Regions from separate parts of the Pseudomonas sp. LBUM1661 genome, predicted to be linked through region 3. Evidence: predicted binding sites of a transcription regulator. Region 3 holds the regulator's gene; each other region holds the start of a gene.
The links. Region 3 encodes FliA, which starts transcription of late flagellar genes. Its sites were predicted from a motif close to CTAAAGTTTNNNNNNNNNNNGCCGNTAA; they were not measured.
Positions count from the first base shown of each region.

Region 1 (4,188 bases), 3.3 Mb from region 3:
GGGCATATTCGAGCCTATTCGGCGTGCGCCGGGATTGTCGGCGCGGCCGTGCTGGGCCATGGCCTGGTCGACTGGTTGCCGGCATGGCTGTTCCTGCGGGTCATCGTCGGCCTTGGCATGATGTGTCAGTACATGGTCATCGAAAGCTGGCTTAACGAACAGGCCGAAGCCTCGCAGCGGGGCGCGGTGTTCAGCGGCTACATGATCGCCTCCTACCTGGGCCTGGTGCTGGGCCAGCTGATTCTGGTCATGCACCCGGCGCTGGGTCTGGAACTGTTGATGTTGGTCGCGCTGTGCTTTGCCTTGTGCCTGGTGCCGGTGGCGCTGACGCGGCGGATTCACCCCGCGCCGTTACATCCGGCGCCGATGGAGCCGCGCTTCTTCATCAAGCGCGTGCCGCAGTCGTTGAGTACGGTACTGGGAGCAGGGCTGATCATTGGTTCGTTCTATGGTTTGGCACCGTTGTATGCCTCTCAGCAAGGGCTGTCCACGGAGCAGGTCGGTCTGTTCATGGGTAGCTGCATCTTCGCCGGACTGTTGGTGCAGTGGCCGTTGGGCTGGCTGTCGGACCGTTATGACCGGGCCTTGTTGATCCGCTGTTTTGCGGTGGTCCTGGCCCTTACCGCGTTGCCGCTGGCAATCATGCAACAAGTACCGCTGGAGGTTTTGTTTGTTGCCGGGTTCTTCTGTTCGCTGGTGATGTTCTGCCTGTATCCGCTGGCAGTGGCGTTCTCCAATGACCACGTCGAGGGTGATCGGCGGGTGTCCCTGACGGCGATGTTGCTGGTGACCTACGGCGTGGGCGCGAGCATCGGGCCGTTGGTGGCCGGGGTGCTGATGAAGCTGTTCGGCAGCCAAATGCTGTATGCCTTCTTCAGTTTCTTCGCGCTGGTGCTGGTGTGGCGGATTCGCCCGAAAGCCGTCACCAACCTGCATCAGGTCGACGATGCTCCGCTGCACCACGTGGCTATGCCTGACAGCATGTCGAGTTCGCCGCTGGTGGCGTGTCTCGACCCGCGTGTCGATGAGCAGGTGGTGCAGGAACAGATGCAGAACCCGGTCAATCCTGAACCGGACCCGGAACCCGAAACCGAAACGGTGGCCGAAAGCGATCTGCCTCCGGACGATCCCGACACCGGTCGCGAGCAAAGTTTTACCGAGGCCAGGCCTTAAATCCCAGGCATAAAAAAACGGGCAGTCACCGCAAGGGACTGCCCGTTTTTTATTGCGGCGACGTATTACAGGTCGTCTTTGTCAAAGCGTCGCGCTTCGCGCTGAAGCTGATAGACGAACCGCTCGACTTGCCGCTGCACCAGGCCGCTCATGTTGTGAAAGCGGATGCCGGCGAACGTGGTGGAGATCTTTTCTTCGAAGTGCAGGTAGCGCAGTTCGACCGGCGCGGTCATTTTGCCAAAGGGCAGGGCGGCGGCGAAGCGGTCGTAGACCTGGCCGAGTTGCAGGCTGTCGGTGATGTCGCCTTCGAAGCGCAGCTTGCAGCCGGTGGCGGAGATGTCCAGCAGCTTGCCGCTGATCGGTGCCTTGAGCTTTTCACCGTCCAGGTCGACGCTGACCAGTTGCGCCAGTTTCAACGCTGCACGGAACGCATTGCGCCGCTGATGGTAAACCACCTCGGCGGGCAATGGGCCACGGTAGCAGCGGCTGCCACCGGACTCGTCGATGCTCAGCGGGCCGTTGCTTTCCCAGGCAATGCGCACGCCGTCGTGAAAGCCTTCGACCTTGAACGGTTCGCCGGCCAGCAGGAAGCGTTCACCGTCGCGTGGAATCATTTCGTCCAGGGCGATCGTCTTGCTTTCACGATCGATGTCCACCAGATAGCTCTGGAAGCGCTGGCTGCGCTCGTGGAACGTAATGATCAGCGGGTCATGGCTTTCTTGCAGCTGGCGAAGATTGCCGGAGATCTCCAGGGGCGTGCTGAGCACCTTGGGTGGCTGCGGAGCATCGTCCGCGTTTAAGGCATTGGACACGGTTCATCAATCTCCAGACAAAATTTGACTGCGGCTAGCCAGCATTTTGCCAGCATGTTTCGCGTCTTGATAGGGCGTGCGCATGTTGCCGGCTCAAGCCTGACTGAGTGGGCGCGGCTTCACAAGGGTGGAGAATGATCCGCTGGCATTGTAGAGGGCTGGCGGTTCACCGCCGGTGAGGATTTTCAGCTGAGTGGCCGTGGCGGCCTGTTGCATGATGATCGACTGGCCATTGTTGACGTTGGCGGCCTGGCATTGGGCCAGGAGGTCGGTCAGTACATCGCTTTGTGCGAGCAATTGGTCACCGATGCTCGACTGCTCGGCCAGTTGCTCAAGGCCCTTGCGCGTGGTCGGCAAGTTGAGGCTGGCGAGGATTTCACTGCGTTTGCGGCCATGCTGTTCGAGCAAGATGATCAGTGCCTGCTTCTGCGCCAGAATGTCTTCGAGCAGTTGCATGTCGCGACCATGCAAGGCGAGGGACTCGGTTTGCAGTAACTGCAGCAAGTGTTGGGCTGGAGCAAAGTCGTCGGTGATCAGTTGCAGCAAATTAGTGTCGTGCATGGCTGGCCTTGGGTTTTAAGCGTCCAAAAGCCTGGCGCAGACCGTGGTGGCCTAGCGCTGGGCTTCGAAGTTGAGCAGTTTGCTGGCTACGCGGTTGCTGTCGACTTTATAGCTGCCATCGGCAATCGCTGCTTTCAACTCGGCCACGCGGGCTTTGTCGACGGCAGGCTGATCGCGCAGCGAGTCAGTGACCTTCTGCAACTGTTGAGCCTCATTGCTGAGATGTACCGATTCCCCGCTTGTGACGGTGCTGGCCTGTTCGGCCGGGGTATTCAGCGGCGCGGATTTGCCGGCTTCGGCGGTTTCCTTGGCAACGCTGGTACGTGTACTGCCCGTCAGTGAAGAGGAACTGTTCAAACGGTTGAAATCGATGACCATGATAAAAAAACCTCTGGGTATTTGGACGCTTGCCATGTTTTCGGCCATACCCGGGAAAACTTTAGGCCCATTTATCAATGAGCTTGCGCGCGCCAGCGCTTGCCCTGCCTGGGGCACAGTTTAGGCAACAGTCGGGCGGTGCGCCATCTCTTCATGAGCGCGGGGCTCATGAGCATGGGAGCCGCGATCGAAGGTCGCTACATGGCCACTTCCACTTTGCCGGGCGCGATGACTTGCGCCTTGATGACCCGCTGCGAGTTGAGGTTTTTCACCCGGATCTGTTCGCGCAGGCCGCCATTGGACAGCGCTTCACCCGGCATGCGTACGCTGAGCGTACCACTGCGCGCGGTGATCACCACCTGGTCACCCTTGCTGATCACTTCGGCCTGTTCCATGTGCACCAGGGTGACCACCTGATCGGCGACCATTGGTCGGGTCAGTTTCTGCCCGATCGCCTGATCGACAGCGGTCAGGTAGCCCTGGCTGATCAAACTGATGTCGCGCTCCCGCAGGGTCACGTCTTCGGGCTCGATAATGCCGGTGCGCCGCAGGGGCCGGGTGGTCGTCACGATGTCGCGAAACAGGCGGACTTGAGCGGGCACGAAGACCGTCCAGGGCGATGCGCCCTCGCAGCGAACCTTGACGGTCACCCTGCCCAGCGGCTTGGCCGGACTCTCCAGGGTCGCTGTCAATTCCTTGTCGCACATGGGCATGCGCAGCCGTGGATCGAGCTGCTTGACCTCGATCTCGTAGCGGCCTTCCGTTTGACTGGTGGCCAGATAGTCCTCTACGGTGAATTCAAGAAAGCCCTGTGTGACGCCGATAAGCATGTCAGGCAAGGTAACCGCGTCAGCAAGGGCAGGGCTGCCAGCGTTGAACAGGCAAACAGCCGACAGCGCGCAAAGCAATTTGCGGAAGTTTGATGTCAGGCGTCGGAAAAATGTCGGTTCTGTGTTCATAAGAGTTAAAAAGCAAGCGCCGTGCCGTTTAGTGATGAATGCGCGTCGCAACACACTTAAGCGTTGGTGTAGGAGTCTGTGCATGGCTGGTGTAATGGATGCGGTAAACCAGCGCACGCAACTGGTTGGGCAGAATCGCCTTGAGCTGTTGTTGTTCCGTCTCGACGGTCAGCAGCTTTACGGGATCAACGTGTTCAAGGTTCGGGAAGTGCTGCAATGCCCCAAACTCACGCTGATGCCAAAATCCAGTCCTGTCGTGTGCGGTGTGGCGAATATCCGGGGGGCGACCATTCCGATTCTTGATC
Region 1 is NZ_CP166794.1:5,294,638-5,298,825, reverse strand. Features, by position in the region: gene ACA057_RS24265 (MFS transporter) at 1-1,173, shown strand, start outside; gene ACA057_RS24260 (flagellar brake protein) at 1,239-1,985, opposite strand; gene ACA057_RS24255 (flagella synthesis protein FlgN) at 2,079-2,546, opposite strand; gene flgM (flagellar biosynthesis anti-sigma factor FlgM) at 2,598-2,924, opposite strand; gene flgA (flagellar basal body P-ring formation chaperone FlgA) at 3,122-3,883, opposite strand; gene ACA057_RS24240 (chemotaxis protein CheV) at 3,966-4,188, shown strand, end outside.
Region 1: flgM (flagellar biosynthesis anti-sigma factor FlgM) is a predicted target of FliA. The motif match lies at 2,962-2,989, and genes of this name have one in related genera.

Region 2 (4,188 bases), 600 kb from region 3:
TCACGGAAGTGACGATCCCGGAAGCGGTTTGCACGTCGATTTCGGAGACCACTTCGCCTTCGACGATTTCCTTGATGACGCCTTTGAACTGGTTCCGGACGTTGATCGCTTTGATGGTCATGATGAGGCTTCCTTTCTAATGGCTGAGTTCGCACCGTGGTGCAGGCCTTAAAAGTGCACCTCCTGAGCCAACAACAAAAGGAATAAATAATGATTTGTTTATTCCTCAATCGAATAAGAAAAACCCTTAAGCTAATACCTAAATATTATTTATAAATTATTTTTTAGAACCATATGCTTCATGGCAGATAGCCCCTTCTCCTCTGCCAACTGTCGAGCGTGCCATGTCAAAATCCAGCAAAAACGCTGCAGTGAAAGTCCATCGTCCGGTCCTGGCCGGTTGGGTTGTTGCACTGGCCTTGGCTTTCGCACTGCCGGTTCAGGCCAACGAAACACTGCGAATCGGTTACCAGAAGTCATCGACCCTCATCACCGTGCTGAAAACACAAGGCACGCTCGATAAAGCGCTCGCGCAGCAGCACATCGATGTGAGCTGGCATGAATTCCCCAGTGGCCTGCCGCTGCTGGAGGCGCTGAATGTCGGCAACGTCGATATCAGTGCTGACGTGGCCGATACCGTGCCGATTTTCGCCCAGGCCGCACAGGCCAAACTGACGTACTTCGCCCAGGAAGCGCCCTCGCCTTCCGCCCAGGCAATCGTCGTGCGCCAGGATTCACCCTTGCATCAATTGTCGGATTTGAAAGGCAAGAAAGTCGCGGTGACCAAGGCCGCTGGCGCCCACTATTTGCTGATCGCTGCGCTGCAAAAAGCCGGCCTGGAATTCTCGGACATCCAGCCCGCGTACCTGTCGCCCGCCGATGGCCGAGCCGCCTTCGAGAACAACAAAGTCGACGCCTGGGTCACCTGGGAACCCTTCCTCACCAGCGCACAACGTCAACTGCCAACGCGCACCCTGGCTGACGGCGCAGGCCTGGCCAGTTACAAACGCTATTACCTGACCAGCACGAGCTACGCCAAGGCGCACCCTGAAGTGCTCAAGGTTGTTTACGATCAACTGCACAAGACCGGTGAGTGGGTTAAAAATAATCCCCGCGAGGCGGCTCAAGTGCTCAGTCCGTTGTGGGGCAATCTGGATGTGGCAACGGTCGAGTCAGCCAACACTCATCGCAGTTACCAGGTACAGCCCGTGAAAGGCGATCAGTTGGGTGAGCAACAGAAAATCGCCGATGCGTTTTTTGCTGCGGGATTGTTGCCCAAGGCAGTGGATGCCAAAGACGTCGATATCTGGAAGCCATGAGGTCATTTCCGACCTGTGACGTGCTCTTTCAGACAGACGCGTTCACCTTTTCCTGATTGCTGCCGATGCCTCTACCTTAGGGCACAGGAGCAATACAGATGAGAAACAACCAACCGGTTACGCAGCGCGAGGTTGCCCTCGGACCTCAACAAAAACTCATCTCGACAACGGATGCACGAGGGGTCATTACTTACTGTAATGACGCCTTCGTAGAAATAAGCGGTTTCAACAAGGGCGACCTGATCGGCGCCCCGCAAAACATCGTTCGGCACCCCGACGTACCGTCCGCCATATTTGCCCACATGTGGGGCGCCCTCAAGCAGGGCAAGCCGTGGATGGGCATCGTCAAGAACCGTTCAAAAAATGGCGACCATTACTGGGTCAACGCCTATGTCACTCCGGTTTTCGACGGCAGCCAGGTGGTCGGTTATGAATCGGTCAGGGTCAAACCGACGGCCGAACAGATCCGCCGTGCCGAAGCGCTGTACACCCGTATAAGCCTTGGAAAGTCAGCGGTTCCCGGCAGCGATAAATGGCAGCCTGCGTTTCTCGACTGGCTGCCGTTTTTGGCGATGGGCGTCGTGGGCACGTTAGGTGGCGTTTTTCTCAGTACGCCTGTGGCGTTCGCCGTGACGGTCGGGGTATCGGTGCCGATCGGACTGATTGCCGGGCGCTGGCAAAAACGCGGGACGCTGCACCTGCTGGACTCGGCAGAACCGTCGACCTCCGACTCACTGATCGCACAAATGTACAGCGACGAACGCGGCCCTCAAGCGCGCCTTGAAACGGCCTTTGTGAGCCAGGCATCGCGTCTCAAGACTTGCCTGACGCGGCTACAGGACACGGCTGAGCAACTCACTGGTCTGGCCGGACAATCCGACGTCCTCGCCAGCAAGAGTTCGCAGGGGCTGGATCGCCAGCGAATCGAGACCGAGCAAGTGTCGGCTGCTGTCAATCAGATGGCGGCGACGACACAAGAGGTCGCCAGTCACGTGCAGCGCACCGCCGACGCGACCCAGGAAGCCAATGTGCTGACGGGACGTGGACGCGATGTGGCCCGCGATACCCGGCAAGCCATCCAGCGCCTCTCGGCAGTGGTTGGGGAAACCGGGCTGACGGTTGCGCAACTCGCCAAAGACAGTAACGAAATCGGCACGGTGGTCGACGTCATCAAAGGCATCGCCGACCAGACCAACTTGCTGGCGCTGAACGCCGCCATCGAAGCCGCCCGCGCCGGCGACATGGGTCGAGGTTTCGCGGTGGTGGCGGATGAAGTGCGGCAATTGGCGCAGCGCACCACTCAGTCCACCACCCAGATCCACAGCCTGATTTCCAAGCTGCAGATCTCGTCCAATAACGCGGTGAAGATCATGGAAAGTGGGCATCGTCAGGCCGAAGAGGGCGTGGCCTGGGTGCTTGAGGCAGACAAGGCGTTGGTGGGTATCAGTGAAGCCGTAGCGAACATCACGGACATGACCACCCAGATTGCTGCCGCGACTGAAGAGCAGACGGCCGTGGCTGAAGAAATCAGCCGCAACATCACCACCATCGCGACCCTGGCCGATCAGACGTCCGAACAAGCCAGGCATTCGGCCGAGTTGAGCAAGGAGCTGACGCAGACAGCCAAGACCCAGTACTCACTGGTCGAACGTTTTAACCGGTAACGGATCACGCATCGCACGCGATCCGTGTAGCAGCTGCCGAAGGCTGCTACACGGATCAGGCTGTGTCAGATCGTGCTAACGATCACTATCAGCGCTTGAGTTTGCGCTTGTTGCGGTATTGGTCGATGACCACCGCCACCACAATGATCAGACCCTTGATGATGTCCTGGATGTAGGCATCGACCCCGACGAAGGTGAAGCCGCTGGCCATGACCCCGAGGATCAGCGCGCCGATCACCGTGCCGGTAATGCGCCCTACTCCGCCCGCCAGGCTGGTGCCGCCGATCACCGCGGCGGCAATCGCGTCCAGTTCATACGACATACCCATCCCTGCCTGCCCGGTTGCGGCCCGAGCCGAAGCCACCACCCCGGCCAATCCGGCCAGTAATCCGGCGATGCTGTAGACGATCACCAAATGGCGTTTGACGTTGATCCCCGACGTGCGCGCCGCCTGCATGTTGCCACCGATGGCGTAGGTGTATTTGCCGTACTTGGTGTAGCGCAGCGCGATGTGGAAGATCACCGCCACCACCAGGAAGATGATCACCGGCATCGCACCGTGACCGATGGCCGTGTACGAATCGGAAAGCATGCTCACCGGTTGACCTTCGGTGTAGTAACGCGCCAGGCCACGGGCCGACACCATCATGCCGAGGGTGGCAATGAACGGCGGGATCCCGGTGATCGCGATGATGCTGCCGTTGATTGCACCCGCCAGCAGCCCGACCCCCAGGCCGACGATCACCGGTATCCACACCGGCAAGTCCGTCAGCGAGGGAAACACCGCACGGGTAAAGTCCGAGGTCTGGGCCAGGCTCGCGGCGATCATCGCCGACAACGCCAGCACCGAACCGGATGACAGGTCGATGCCGGTGGTGATGATCACCTGGGTCACGCCGATGGCCAGCAGGCCGATGATCGACACTTGCAGGATCATCAGCACCAGACGCTGGGAGTTCATCAGGAAGCTCTGGTCACGCACGATCCAGCCGAACACTTCGAAGACCAGGCCGATGCCGATCAGCACCAGGAAAATACTCAATTCCGTGGGGAAGCGCCGGCGCGACTTGGCCGGAGTTACCGCGGGTTTGTTTTCCAGTATCGCGTTGTTCATAGCCACTCATCCTTCTATAGCGTTGCCGGCGACCGGTACGCGGGTCGCCAACAGAAACCGTTTAAATGCATTGAACCGTCAATGAACCAAG
Region 2 is NZ_CP166794.1:2,356,337-2,360,524, reverse strand. Features, by position in the region: gene ACA057_RS10915 (TOBE domain-containing protein) at 1-121, opposite strand, end outside; gene ACA057_RS10910 (aliphatic sulfonate ABC transporter substrate-binding protein) at 345-1,319, shown strand; partial or broken gene ACA057_RS10905 (PAS domain-containing protein) at 1,418-1,687, shown strand; gene ACA057_RS10900 (methyl-accepting chemotaxis protein) at 1,892-2,983, shown strand; gene ACA057_RS10895 (ABC transporter permease) at 3,072-4,097, opposite strand; gene ACA057_RS10890 (sugar ABC transporter ATP-binding protein) at 4,176-4,188, opposite strand, start outside.
Region 2: ACA057_RS10900 (methyl-accepting chemotaxis protein) is a predicted target of FliA. The motif match lies at 1,859-1,886, and genes of this name have one in related genera.

Region 3 (4,188 bases):
TCACTGCCCAGGCCGAATTGAGCCTGCGCAGCGAAGGCGAGAGCGACAAGGCGACGAATCGTCAGTTGTTTGCCGGCTTGCCGCTGACCGCCGCCGAACCGCTGATCGAACCGACCTACGCCGAACCGCGTCGCCCTGCGCCGGCTCCTGCGCCAGCGTCGAATGGCGTCGACCCGCGTGCATTCGACTCGATGCGTTTCGAACTCAACAGCCTGCGTGAATTGATGGAAGTGCAGCTGGGCTCGCTGGCCTGGAATCAGCTGCAAGGCAGCCGTCCGGCCCAGGCCAACCTCTGGCGTCGCCTGCAACGCATTGGCCTGTCCGGCCCGTTGTCGCGGGACCTGCTGGCACTGATCAGCGATATTGAAGAACCTCGTCAGGCCTGGCGCATGTTGCTGGCGCACCTGGCGCGGATGATCGCCACCCCGGAAGTCGAGCCACTGGAAGAGGGCGGTGTGATCGCCATGGTCGGCCCCGCCGGCATGGGCAAGACCACCACGCTGGCCAAGCTCGCGGCCCGTTACGTGCTCAAGTACGGCGCGCAGAACATCGCGCTGGTGAGCATGGACAGCTATCGCATCGGTGCCCAGGAACAACTCAAGACCCTGGGGCGCATCCTCAACGTCTCGGTGACCCACGTCGATCCGGGCCAGTCCCTGGTGCAGGCGCTGGAACCCTTGCTGCGCAAACGCGTGGTGCTGATCGATACCGCCGGCCTCCAGGCCAGCGATCCGGCACTGCGCATGCAGCTCGAAAGTCTGGCCGGTCGTGGCATCAAATCGAAAAATTATCTGGTTTTGGCAACCACCAGCCAGAAACAGGTTCTAACCGCCGCTTATCACAGTTACAAACGCTGCGGGCTGGCTGGCTGCATCCTGACTAAACTGGATGAAACGGCAAGTCTGGGCGAGGTGTTGAGCCTGGCCATCAGTCATGAATTGCCGGTGGCCTACCTGACCGATGGCCCGCGGATTCCGGATGATTTGCATCTGCCGCGTCGTCATCAGTTGGTCAGTCGCGCCGTAAGCGTGCAAATGCAAGAAGAACCCAGCGAAGAAGCCATGGCTGACATGTTCGCTGATATTTACCACAGCCCGACCAAGCAGGTTGGCTGAGGTATTAATGAACAGTTTTTGTACCTACATCGATGGTCTGCCATGCATTGTTCCGTTTGTGAACGCGCAGCCAGTAATGTGGCCTCCGTCTAAGTAAGACAAGGTAAAGAAATTCATGGGCAGCATGCATCCCGTACAGGTGATCGCGGTGACCGGCGGCAAAGGTGGCGTCGGGAAAACTAACGTGTCAGTGAACTTGTCCCTGGCTCTAGCTGAGCTCGGCCGGCGCGTGATGCTGCTGGACGCCGATCTGGGGCTGGCGAACGTCGACGTTCTGCTGGGACTGACACCCAAACGTACCCTGGCCGACGTGATCGAAGGCCGCTGTGAGCTGCGCGACGTATTGTTGCAAGGCCCAGGCGGCATTCGCATCGTCCCGGCCGCGTCCGGCACCCAGAGCATGGTTCATTTGAGCCCGGCTCAACACGCCGGCCTGATCCAGGCGTTCAGCGATATCGGCGACAACCTCGACGTATTGGTGATCGACACCGCGGCGGGCATTGGTGATTCGGTGGTCAGTTTCGTTCGCGCCGCGCAAGAAGTCTTGCTGGTGGTGTGTGACGAACCGACGTCGATCACGGACGCCTACGCACTGATCAAACTGCTGAACCGCGATTACGGCATGAACCGCTTCCGCGTCCTGGCCAACATGGCCCAGAGCCCGCAGGAAGGTCGCAACCTGTTTGCCAAATTGACCAAAGTCACGGATCGCTTCCTCGACGTTGCCTTGCAATACGTCGGTGCGGTGCCGTACGACGAAAGCGTGCGCAAGGCCGTGCAGAAGCAGCGCGCCGTGTATGAAGCGTTCCCGCGTTCCAAGTGTTCGCTGGCCTTCAAGGCGATTGCGCAGAAGGTCGATACCTGGCCGCTGCCGGCCAACCCGCGTGGGCACCTGGAGTTTTTCGTCGAGCGCCTCGTGCAACAAACGGCAGGACCGGTGCTATGACAGCCAGCGGTTACAACCTCTACAAGAAATCGGCACGTGACGCGCAGTACGAGCTGATCGAGCGTTACGCGCCACTGGTTAAACGCATTGCCTACCACTTGCTGGCGCGTCTGCCGGCCAGTGTCCAGGTCGAAGACCTGATCCAGGCCGGGATGATCGGCCTGCTTGAAGTGTCGACCAAATACGACGCCAGCAAAGGCGCGAGTTTCGAGACGTACGCGGGCATCCGGATCCGCGGCGCGATGCTCGATGAAGTGCGCAAGGGGGACTGGGCGCCACGTTCGGTCCACCGCAATACCCGGATGGTCAGCGACGCCATTCGCTCGATTGAAGCTAAAACCGGTCGTGACGCTAAAGATCACGAGGTTGCGGCCGAACTCCAATTGAGTCTCGACGATTATTACGGGATTTTGAACGACACCCTGGGCAGCCGGTTATTCAGTTTCGACGATCTGTTGCAGGACGGCGAACACGAAGGGCTGCACGAGGATGGCGCGAGTGCACACACGGAGCCGTCACGCGATCTGGAAGATGAACGCTTCCAGGCGGCGCTGGCGGACGCGATTGCCAATTTGCCGGAGCGTGAGCGACTGGTGTTGGCGCTGTACTACGACGAAGAGTTGAACCTCAAGGAAATCGGCGAAGTCCTGGGGGTCAGCGAATCTCGGGTCAGCCAGTTACACAGCCAGTGCGCGGCCCGTTTGCGGGGGCGTTTGGGGGAGTGGCGAGCGCGCTGAAGGCAGTGTGGGGACACTGCGAACGTGGCTGGTGTGGTGTTGAAACTGCGCCGGTCTCGATCTGTTGTGCTCCAGACAGTCATTGAGTGCTTTGCCGGATTGATTGAAATGGCGCGTCCAGGTGCTGGGCGCGTTTAAGACTGCTTGGAGGTCGAATTGGACAAGAACATGAAAATCCTCATCGTTGATGACTTCTCAACGATGCGGCGGATCATAAAAAACCTGTTGCGTGACCTTGGGTTCACCAACACGGTCGAGGCTGACGATGGCACTACCGCCATCCCGGTTCTCAACAGCGGGAGCATCGACTTTCTGGTAACGGACTGGAACATGCCTGGCATGACCGGTATCGATCTGCTGCGCCACGTGCGCGCCGATGAAAAGCTCAAGCACTTGCCAGTGCTGATGGTCACCGCTGAAGCCAAGCGCGAACAGATCATCGAAGCGGCCCAGGCCGGTGTTAACGGCTATGTGGTCAAACCCTTCACGGCCCAGGCGTTGAAAGAAAAAATCGAGAAGATTTTCGAACGCATCGGTTGAGCAACTGCGCCACGGGGAAGCTATGGAGCATATCGAATCTTCACAGGGTGACTTCGAGTCGACCCTGAAAAAACACGCCGTCGAACTGGTCGAAAGCCTTGAAAAAGGCAAGTTCGGCGACGCTGTGCAACTGATCCATGAGCTCAACCAGACCCGTGACCGCGGCCTGTACCAGGAAGTGGGCAAGCTCACTCGCGAGCTGCACAGTGCGATCGTCAATTTCCAGATTGACCCGAACATGCCGCAAGCCGAGGAAGTGTCACAGATCACCGACGCCACCGAGCGCCTGGGGTATGTGGTCAAGCTGACCGAGGCGGCGGCCAACCGCACCATGGACCTGGTGGAAAACGCCACGCCGCTGGTCAACAGCCTGAGCAATGAAGCCCAGGCCTTGAGCACCGATTGGGGACGGTTCATGCGTCGCGAAGTCGGGGCTGAAGAGTTCCGTGAACTGGCGCGGCGAGTCGACGGTTTCCTGACACGCAGCAGCGAAGACAATCGTGTGGTGTCGAGCAACCTCAACGACATCCTGCTCGCCCAGGATTACCAGGACCTCACCGGTCAGGTGATCAAGCGCGTGACGCAGTTGGTCACCGAAGTTGAAAGCAACCTGCTCAAGCTCGTGCTGATGGCCAGTCAGGTGGACCGCTTTGCGGGCATCGAACATGACCGTGAAGCGATGCTGGCAGAAAAAGATCCGCAAAAACATCTCTCTCAGGGTGAAGGTCCGCAGATTCATGCCGATAAAAGAGAAGACGTTGTGTCCGGTCAGGACGATGTAGACGATTTGCTTTCCAGCCTTGGATTCTAGGAGCACCCATACACATGAGCTTCGGCGCCGATGAAGAGA
Region 3 is NZ_CP166794.1:1,759,169-1,763,356, forward strand. Features, by position in the region: gene flhF (flagellar biosynthesis GTPase FlhF) at 1-1,115, shown strand, start outside; gene fleN (flagellar synthesis regulator FleN) at 1,231-2,061, shown strand; gene fliA (RNA polymerase sigma factor FliA) at 2,058-2,798, shown strand; gene ACA057_RS08010 (chemotaxis response regulator CheY) at 2,967-3,338, shown strand; gene ACA057_RS08015 (protein phosphatase CheZ) at 3,361-4,149, shown strand; gene ACA057_RS08020 (chemotaxis protein CheA) at 4,164-4,188, shown strand, end outside.